3 regions of the Actinokineospora spheciospongiae genome follow, and region 1 is predicted to be linked to each of the others. Evidence: riboswitches for the same ligand, from Rfam matches in the RefSeq annotation. Region 1 holds a riboswitch; each other region holds the start of a gene.
What was found. A riboswitch is a leader RNA that binds a small molecule or an ion and turns the genes downstream of it on or off. The one in region 1 is predicted to bind cobalamin.

Region 1 (3,279 bases):
CCGGTCACCGTCCACGCGGGACCGGAGGTGACCGGTTCCAGGTTCGTCCCGGACGTGGAAGAGGCCGCGTACTTCCTCATCTCCGAAGCGCTCACCAACGTCCTCAAGCACGCCGAGGCCACCCGGGCGACGATCCGCCTCAGCGGCTGCGCCGACCTGCTCGACATCGAGGTCACCGACGACGGTGTCGGTTTCAGCGGCGAGGTGCGGCTGACCGGGCTCCGCGACCGGGTGGACGCGGTGGGCGGTGCGCTGGTGGCCACCAGCGCACCGGGTGCGGGTGCCACCGTGCGGGTCCGGCTGCCGGTTAGGAGGAGCGGTGCCTGAGCGGCCGACGACCCGGGTGGTCCTCGCCGAGGACCACTACCTGGTCCGCGAGGGCACCCGCCTGCTGCTGGAGGACTCCGGTGAGGTCGAGGTGGTGGCCGCCGTGGGCAACGCGGTGGAACTGCTGCACGCGGTGGGCGAACTCCGCCCGGACGCGGTGGTCACCGACATCCGGATGCCGCCGGGCCACCGCACCGAGGGCATCACCGCCGCGCACACCATCCGCGCCGAACACCCCGGCACCGGGGTGGTCGTCCTGTCCCAGCACGCCGACGAGTCCTACGTCTTCGCCCTCTTCCGCGACGGGACCGCGGGGCTCGCCTACCTGCTCAAGGAGCGGGTCGGCGACCTCGACCACCTCCTCGGCGCGATCAAGGAGGTCCGCGCGGGCCGCTCCAGCATCGATCCCCGGGTGGTCGACATCCTCCTGCGCGGTCACAGCCGCGCCGCCGACTCGCCCCTGTCCCGGTTGACCAAGCGGGAGTACGAGGTCCTGCGGCTCATGGCCCAGGGCCACAACAACCGGGCCATCGCCGCCGCCCTGGTGATCGCCGAGTCCACAGTGGAGAAGCACGGGCACTCCACCTTCGCCAAGCTGGGGCTCGGCGAGGAAGACACCCTGCACCGCCGGGTGTCCGCCGTGCTCACCTACCTCCGCCACGACCCGCCGACCTGAGGCGCACCGGGGGTGTGAGGTGCTTCACGCCGCGACGGGTGGGCCGCGGCGGATGTGGACTGTGTTAGCTTTCGCGGGCCAGCCGAGGCCGTGGAAGCGGGTTCGGGCGGGGGAACTCCGGTGCAAGACCGGGACTGACGCGCAGCGGTGAGGGACGGCTTCCGAGCGTTCCAAGTCCGATTACCCACTGGCACCCGCTCCGGCCTGCGGCCGGGGTGGGCGACCGTGCGGTTGGGCTCGCGTGGGGCCCTCGAGGGTGAAGGATTCGGCGTGCGCGGAGCGTGGCGGTTTCGGGTTCTGGTGGGTATCGCGGTCCTGGCGGTCGCCGGGTGCGGTGGGGGTGGGGCGGACACCGCGGCCGGTCAGGGCACCGGGGTGGACAACTGCGGGCGGACTGTCCGGGTGAGCGAGCCGCCGAAGCGGGCGGTGGCACTGAACCAGGGCAGCGCGGAGATCATGCTGGCGCTCGGGTTGGCCGACCGGATGGTGGGCACCGCGACCTGGACCGACCCGGTGCTGCCCGAGCTGGCCGAGGCGAACGCGAAGGTGCCGAGGCTGGCGGACAACGCGCCGTCGTTCGAGCGGGTCCTGGCGGTCGAGCCGGACTTCGTCGCCGCCTCGTTCGAGTCGGTGCTCGGGACCGGTGGGGTGGCGACCCGGGAGCGGTTCGAGGAGCTGGGTGTGACCACCTACCTGTCCCCCACCGACTGCGGCACCAAGGACAACAGCGGCGACGGGGACGGGGTGCGGTCCACGGCGCTGACCATGGACGACGTGTTCCGCGAGATCCGGGACCTGGCGGAGCTGTTCGACGTCACCGAACGCGGAGAGCAGGTCGTGGCGGGGTTGCGGGAGCGGCTCGACACCGCAACCAGGGACCTCGACGCGTCGGGGGTCAGCATCCTGTACTGGTTCGCCAACTCCGAATCACCCTACCTGGCCGGGTGCTGCGGGGCGCCGGGGGTGATCACCGGGGCGCTGGGGGCGAAGAACGTCTTCGACGACACCCGCGCGGAGTGGCCGCAGGTCAACTGGGAGACCGTGGCCGAGCGCGACCCGGCGGTGCTGGTGATCGGGGACCTGACCCGCAAGTCGCAGACCGCGGAGACGGCGGCGGCGAAGATCGCGTTCTTGGAGTCCAACCCGGTGACCTCGCGGATGCGGGCCGTGCAGGGCAGGCGGTACGTGCCGCTGAGCGGGCAGGCGCTCAACCCGACCATGCGCACCGTCGAGGGCGTGGAGAAGGTCGCGGCGGCGCTGCGGGGCTTCGGGCCGCTCGGGTGAGCGCGGCGCCCACGCGCGCCCGGGCCGGCCTGCGGTACGCCGCGGGCCTGGTGCTGCTGGTCGCCTCGACGGCGGTGGTGATCACCATCGGCCCGGCCGACATCGGGGTGGGCGAGGTCTGGCGCACCGTCTTGGCCCACCTCGGCGGCGGGGAGCGGGTGCTCTCGCCGATCCGCGACAGCATCATCTGGCACCTTCGGCTGCCCAGGACGCTGCTGGCAGCCGTGTGCGGGGCCGGGCTCGCGGTGTGCGGGGTCGTGCTCCAGTCGTTGCTGCGCAACCCGCTCGCCGACCCGTTCGTGCTCGGCGTGTCCTCCGGGGCTTCGACCGGTGCGGTGGTGGTCGTCGTCCTCGGGGTCGGCGGCGGTGCGGTGTCGCTGTCGGCGGGGGCGTTCCTGGGGGCGGTCCTGGCGTTCACCCTGGTGCTGGTGCTGAGTCGGCTGCTGGGCGGGCAGTTGGACCGGGTGGTGCTCTGCGGGGTGGCGGCGATGCAGTTGTTCTCCGCGCTCACCTCGTTCATCGTGCTCACCTCGGCCGACGCCGAGACGACCAGGGGCGTGCTGTTCTGGCTGCTGGGGTCGCTGTCGAGCGCGACGTGGACCGAGGTCGGCGTCTGCGCGGCCGTGCTGGCGGTGGCGCTGGCGGTGTGCCTGGGCCACGGCCGCACCCTGGACGCGTTCGCCTTCGGGGAGGACGCCGCGGCGTCGCTCGGCATCCGGGTCGCCCGGGTGCGGGTGGTGCTGCTGTGCGCGACGGCCCTGCTCACGGCGGTGCTGGTGAGTTCGTCGGGGGCCATCGGGTTCGTCGGGTTGGTGCTGCCGCACGCCGCGCGGGCGCTGGCCGGGGCCGGGCACGCCCGCCTGCTGCCCACCTCGGCGCTGGGCGGGGCGATCTTCCTGGTGTGGGTGGACACCGCCGCCCGGTCCGCGCTCGACCCGCAGGAGATCCCCGTGGGCGTGCTGACCTCGCTGATCGGCGTCCCGGCCTTCGTG
Region 2 (3,279 bases), 170 kb from region 1:
CGAGCGTCTGGGACGCCGCCCGCGCGCTGGACGCGGGCGACGACACCGCGGACTTCGCCGCCGCCGTGGCCGCGGTGGTCGCCCCCGACGCCGCCGTGCGCTGCGGAGCCGACTGCGTCCAGGTCCTCGGCGGCATCGGGTTCACCTGGGAACACGACGCCCACCTGTACTACCGGCGCGCGCTGACGCTGCGCGGCCTGCTCGGCGGCAGCGCGCAGTGGTCCGCGGAAGTGGCCCGGCACGCCTTGGGCGGCGACGCCCGCCGGGTCCGCATCGACCTGCCCGACGGCGCCGAGGCGATCCGCGAGGCGGTGCGCGGGGAACTGGCCGCGATCGCCGCGCTCGACCCGGACGAGCAGTTGGTGGCGCTCGGCGACGGCGGCTGGGTCCAACCGCACCTGCCCCGCCCCCACGGCCGCGGCGCGGACCCGCTGGAACAGGTCGTCATCAGCGAGGAACTGAAGCACGCGGGCATCCCGCTGCCGGAGCTGCTGATGGGCGGCTGGGCGGTCCCGCCGATCGTCGCCTTCGGCACCGAGGAGCAGAAGCAGCGCGTGGTGGTGCCGACCCTGCGCGGTGAAGTCGTGTGGTGCCAGTTGTTCTCCGAACCCGGCGCCGGTTCCGACCTCGCCTCCCTCACCACCAGGGCCACGCGGGTGGAGGGCGGGTGGAAGGTCAACGGCCAGAAGATCTGGACCACGGTCGCCCAGTTCTCCGACTGGGCCATGCTCATCGCCCGCACCGACCCGGACGCGCCCAAGCACGAGGGCATCACCTACTTCATCCTCGACATGTCCACCCCCGGCATCACCGTGCGGCCGCTGCGCGAGGCGACCGGTTCCCAGCTTTTCAACGAGGTCTTCCTCGACGACGTGTTCATTCCCGACAACTGCGTCGTCGGGGAACCCGGTCAGGGGTGGACGGTCGCCCGCGCGACCCTGTCCAGCGAACGCGTCGCCCTGGGCCGGGGCAACGCCTCCTATCCCACGCTGGCGGACCTGCTCGAATTCGTCGACGGCCGCGACCTCGACGCGACCGCGCTGAACCGGGTCGGCGAGTTCGCCTGCGAGAACCACGTCCTCGACCTGCTCGGTGCCCGTACGGTGCTCAAGCAGCTCTCCGGGGTGGACGTGAGCACGACGTCGAGCGTCGGCAAGCTGCTCAGCATGCGCTTCGGGCAGCAGATCGCGGAGTTCTGCGTGGCACAGCTCGGGATCGCCGGGGTGGTGGCGGTCTCCGGGGAACCCAGCGACCGGTGGATGGACCAGGTCGTGGCCTGCCGCGCCATGACGATCTACGGCGGCACCACCGAGGTCCAGCTCAACGTCATCGGCGAACGCATGCTCGGCCTGCCCCGCGACGCCGCCTGACTGCGGCCCGCACCGGGAACGGGCGGCGTCGAGGGCCGCTCGGGTTCGCGCGTCCTGCCGATGGCGGTGCGCGGCGAACCCGGGCCGGTTCCGGGGGGCACCGGTGGGGGTGCCTAGGCTGTCGGTGACGGGTGCGGGAATCCGGTGGGAATCCGGAGCGGTCGCGCCACTGTGACCGGTCGTCCTCACCGACGACCGGCAGCCAGACCCCTCCCCGTCGCTGGTGTTCCCAGGCCGCGCAAGCCACGAGGAGGTCACGATGACGGACGACGAGGGGAACCGCACCCGGTCCGGGCGCGGGTGAGGCTCCGCGTCGGCACCACCGCCTCCGTGCTCGTGGTGGTGCTCGGGCTCAGCCTCGTCCTGTCCACGGCGTTCGGCGCCGAGCCGCTGGGGCTGTCCGAGGTGGGTCGCGCGCTGTGGGGGCGGCTGCACGGCGGGATCGCGGTGGACCTCGCCGCCGACACGATCGTCTGGCAGTTCCGGGTGCCCCGGGTGCTGCTCGCCGCCCTGGTGGGTGCCGGGTTGGCCGTGGCGGGCGTCGGGATGCAGACCCTCGTGCGCAACCCGCTGGCCGACCCCTACCTGCTCGGGGTGTCCTCCGGGGCGGGGGTGGGCGCCACGGCGGTGATCACGACGGGGCTGTTCGCCTCGGCCGGGATCTTCGCCCTGACCGCCGGTGCCCTGGTGGGTGCGCTGGCGGCGGCGCTGATCGTGTTCGGGGTCGCCACCGCGCAGGGCGGGTTGACCCCGCTGCGGCTGGTGCTGACCGGGACCGTCCTCGGGTCGATGTTCTCCGCGCTCGCCAGTTACCTGGTCTTCCGCAGCCCGGACCCCGCCGCCGCCCAGTCGGTCCTGTTCTGGCTGTTGGGGAGCCTGGCAGGCGCCACCTGGCAGCAGTTGCTGCTGCCCGCCGCGGTGGTGCCCGCGGTGGTGGTGCTGTTGCTGCTGGGCAGCCGGTGGTTGGACGCGTTGCTCGTCGGACCGGACACCGCGGCGGCGGTCGGGGTGCCGGTGCGCCGGGTCCGGGTCGGGCTGTTCGTGGCGCTGGGCGTCCTGGTGGGTGTCCTGGTCGCGGTCTCGGGCGGCATCGGGTTCGCCGGGCTCGTCGTCCCGCACGCCGCGCGGCTGCTGGTGGGTCCGAGGCACCGGGCGGTGCTGCCGGTCGCGGCCTTGAGCGGGGCGCTGTTCCTGGTGTGGGTCGACGTGGTCACCCGAGTCGCCGTGCGGCCCACCGAGATCCCGCTGAGCGTCGTGTCTGGCCTCATCGGTGCCCCGGCGTTCCTGGCCCTGCTGGGCAGGCGCCGCTACCGGTTCGGCGCATGAGCGCGCTGAGCGCGGTGGGCCTGACCTGCGCGGTGGGCCGCCGGGCGGTGCTGGTCGACGTGGCGTTCGACATCGCGCCCGGGCAGGTCGTCGGCGTGGTCGGGGCCAACGGCAGCGGCAAGTCGACCCTGCTGCGGGCGCTGGCGGGGATCACCCGACCGCCCCGGGGGCGGGTGCTCGTCGACGGGGAGGACCTGCACCGGCTGCCCGCGCGGGCCCGGGCCCGGCGGGTCGCGTTCGTCGGCCAGGACGAAGACCTCCCCTCGGGGTTGCTGGTGCGCGAAGCGGTCGCCCTCGGCCGCGTGCCCCACGCCGCGCCGTGGGACACCGACGACGCCGACCGGCCGATCGTGCTGGCGGCCCTGGCCGAGGTCGGCCTCGCCGACCTGGCGCGGCGACCGGTCGAGGACCTGTCCGGCGGCGAGCGGCGCCGGGTGTCCCTGGCGCGCGGACTGGCCCAGCGGGCCCCGGTGCTGGTGCTGGACGAACCGACCAACCACCTCGACGTCGGCCACCAACTGCGCCTGGTCGAACTGCTGCGCGGCCTGCACCGCACCGTCGTCGTCGCCATGCACGACCTGTC
Region 3 (3,279 bases), on a different contig from region 1:
CAACCTGCGCGACCCCTCGACACCGCACAGCGGCGCCTTGCGGATGCGGCGCGCGTTCGGCGACCGGGCCCGCATGGTCAGCGTCGACTCCGGCGGCCACGGCGCCTACCTGGCCAACGGCAACGCCTGTGGGGACCGGACCGTGACCGCCTTCCTCGTCGACGGCACGCGCCCGGCGCACGACGTCCTCTGCGGGACGTGACAGCGGAATCCCGGTCCGCGGAATTGGAGAAAGGCGGCGCGCTTTTCGGACAAGGGGCCGGTTCCTGCGGCGGGTGACAGGTTTCGGGGCGGCATTTGTCAGGGCGTGGTGGACGCCGAGTCCAGGGGTTCGTGCTCTGTTCCTGACAAAGCTGGTGAATCGGTTTCTGGTGTTCGGGGAATTATGATCGCAATTCCCCCGTTCCGCACATTGTGTATTGCGTTCAGGCGTTCGACCCGAGATGGTGGCGGGGAGTCCATCCGGCGGGACACCAGAGGAGCAGTCGCGTGCGAGAACACCGTCTCGTCCTGGTGGGGATGGGGGCTGACGCCGCGAACCGGGAGACCGATCTGCGAATCCTGGCCGAGGAGGTGGGGGCCAGGGTGGCCTACCTGCAGCTCGGCGCGCCGACCCTGCACGACGTGCTCGACGACCTCGCGGCGACCGAGCCCGGTTCGCTCGTGCGCCTGGTGGCCGTCCCCACGGCGGGGACCGTCTCGCCCGCGCGGTCGTGGTTGCGGCGGGTCGCGGGGGACTGGGTGCGGAGGTTCCCCGGGGTGCTGGCCATCACGGTCGCGGACCGGGCGGTGACCGGGGAGGAGGCGGGTCTGTCCTCTCCCGCCTGGGACACCGCGCCGGGGCACGGCCGCCACGTCCTGGTCTGCCACGGACCGCGGTGCAGCGCGCGGGGGGCCGCCGAGACCGCCGAGGCGCTCGCCCGCGCCCTGCGCGAGCGCGGGGTCGGTGTGGACGGGGTGCTGCTCACCCACACCGGCTGCCTCTACCCCTGCAACCACGGGCCCGTGGTCGCGGTGGCCTCCGACGACCAGTGGTGGGGGCCGGTCACCGCGCAGGGCGCGCGCGACCTCGTTGCCGCCTGGGCCGCCGATCCGCGCAGCGGCGCCCGCAGGCCCGTCAGCAGGCCGGGCGCGCTCGCGGAGGCGCTGCCGCCGCCGCACGGGCAGGGCTGAACCCGACCGCGGGCAACAGCCACGGCCACGTCACACGGCCACGTCACACGGCCACGTCACACGGCCACGTCACACGGCCACGTCACACGGCTCTGTCCCCGGCGGCCGGGACCGTGTTAGGTTCTGCCCGAGCCAGTCGTGCCCGCAAGGCCAGGGAACCCGGTGCGAATCCGGGACTGTCGCGCAGCGGTGAGGGTGACCGGCGGAACACGTGCCACTGGGCCCCGGTGCCCGGGAAGGCGTTCCGGCGGGCTGAACCCGAGTCCGAAGACCTGCTGGCTCGGTCGTCGACCGATCGGGCTTCGCGGATGAGCCCCTGGCGAGAGCGGGTTCGGCGTGCGCGTCGTCGTGTGGCGTGTCCGGTAGCGGGACGCGCAGGGTGCCGACCCTGCCCCTGGTGCTGGCGTTGTCGGTCTGCCTGGTCCTGAGCATGGCGGTGTCGCTGACGCTCGGCTCGGAGTCGCTGCGGCCCGCCGGGGTGTGGCGGGCCGTCGAGGCGGGCCTCACCGGCACCCCGGGCCCCGACCGGGTCTACGACGCCATCGTGTGGGACCTGCGGGCGCCGCGGGTGGTGCTGGCGGCGGTCGTGGGCGCGGGGCTGGCGGTGGCGGGCGCGGTCGTGCAGACCCTGGTCCGCAACCCGCTGGCCGACCCGTACCTGCTCGGCGTCTCCGCGGGCGCCGGGGTGGGCGCGACGCTGGTCATCGTCGCGGGGGCGTTCGGCGGGCTGGGGGTCTGGGGGCTGTCGGCCGGGGCGCTGGCCGGGGCGGTGGTGGCCGCGCTGCTGGTGTTCGGGGTGGCGCTGGCCCAGGGCGGGTTGACCCCGTTGCGGCTCGTCCTCACCGGCGTGGTGCTCTCCGCGGCGTTCTCGTCGGTGTCGAGCTTCCTGGTGTTCGTCGGGGACGAACCGGAGGCGACGCAGGCTGTCCTGCACTGGCTGCTGGGCAGCCTGTCCGGGGCCACCTGGGACAACACCGGCCCCGCGCTGGTCGCCGTCGCCGTGGCCACCGCGGCGCTGGTGGGCGTGCACTCGTGGCTCGACGCCCTCGCCTCCGGCCCGGACGTGGCCGCCGCGCTGGGCGTGCCGGTGCGCGGGGTGCGGATCGGGCTGTTCCTGCTGTCCTCCGTCCTGGTCGGGGTGCTCGTGGCGGTGTCGGGCGGCGTCGGGTTCGTCGGCCTGGTGGTGCCGCACCTGGCCAGGGTCGCGGTCGGCGCGCGGCACGCCGCGGTGCTGCCGGTCGCCGCCGTCGGCGGCGCGCTGTTCCTGGTGTGGGTCGACGTCGTGGCCCGCGTGCTGGTGCGACCGCAGGAGATGCCGCTGAGCGTGGTGACCGGGCTCATCGGCGCGCCGGTCTTCCTGGTCCTGATGGGACGCAGGCACTACAGCTTCTCCGGGGGCGGCCGGTGACGTCGCTGCGGTGCCGCGGGGTGCGCTGCGAGGTCGCGGGGCGGACGGTCGTGTCCGGGGTGGACCTCGACGTCGAGCCGGGGCAGATGCTCGCGCTCGTCGGGGTCAACGGCAGCGGCAAGTCGACCCTGGTCCGCGCGCTGAGCGGGCTGCGCGCCCCGGCCGACGGCGTGGTCGCCGTCGGCGGGCGGGACCTGCGCACGTTGCCCGCCCGCGAGCGCGCCCGGCTGATCGCCTACGTGGGCCAGGAGGAGACACCGCAGGAGGACCTGCTCGTCGGGGAGATGGTGGCGTTGGGGCGGGTCCCGCACCGGCGGCCGTGGGCGCTGGGCCGCGACGAGCACGCGGTCGTCGCGGGCGCGCTGGCCGCCGTCGACCTGGCGCACGCGGTCGACCGGCGCTGCGACCAGCTCTCCGGCGGCGAGCGCCGCCGGGCGATGCTCGCGCGGGCCCTCGCGCAGGGCGGTGGGCTCGTGGTGCTCGACGAGCCCACCAACCACCTCGACGTCGGCCACCAGACCCGGCTGCTGGAGACGCTGCGCGGCCTCGGCCGAACCGTGGTGGCCGCCATGCACGACCTGCCGCTCGCCGCGGCCTACTTCGACCGCGTCGCGGTCCTGCACCGCGGCGCGCTGCGCGTCGTGGACGCGGCGTCGACCGCGTTGTCCGCCGCCACGGTCGAGGAGGTCTTCGCCGTG

Region 2: another riboswitch for cobalamin. It lies ahead of DFQ13_RS13095 (FecCD family ABC transporter permease); the one in region 1 lies ahead of DFQ13_RS12515 (ABC transporter substrate-binding protein).
Region 3: another riboswitch for cobalamin. It lies ahead of DFQ13_RS20150 (FecCD family ABC transporter permease); the one in region 1 lies ahead of DFQ13_RS12515 (ABC transporter substrate-binding protein).

What each region holds. Positions count from the first base shown of each region.
Region 1 covers NZ_QHCP01000004.1:296,903-300,181, reverse strand. The annotation lists gene DFQ13_RS12525 (GAF domain-containing sensor histidine kinase) at 1-327, shown strand, start outside; gene DFQ13_RS12520 (response regulator transcription factor) at 320-1,003, shown strand; cobalamin riboswitch at 1,066-1,209, shown strand; gene DFQ13_RS12515 (ABC transporter substrate-binding protein) at 1,406-2,287, shown strand; gene DFQ13_RS12510 (FecCD family ABC transporter permease) at 2,284-3,279, shown strand, end outside.
Region 2 covers NZ_QHCP01000004.1:467,024-470,302, forward strand. The annotation lists gene DFQ13_RS13090 (acyl-CoA dehydrogenase) at 1-1,370, shown strand, start outside; cobalamin riboswitch at 1,482-1,603, shown strand; gene DFQ13_RS13095 (FecCD family ABC transporter permease) at 1,671-2,696, shown strand; gene DFQ13_RS13100 (ABC transporter ATP-binding protein) at 2,693-3,279, shown strand, end outside.
Region 3 covers NZ_QHCP01000007.1:148,068-151,346, reverse strand. The annotation lists gene DFQ13_RS20160 (alpha/beta hydrolase) at 1-202, shown strand, start outside; gene DFQ13_RS20155 ((2Fe-2S) ferredoxin domain-containing protein) at 490-1,173, shown strand; cobalamin riboswitch at 1,290-1,467, shown strand; gene DFQ13_RS20150 (FecCD family ABC transporter permease) at 1,553-2,581, shown strand; gene DFQ13_RS20145 (ABC transporter ATP-binding protein) at 2,578-3,279, shown strand, end outside.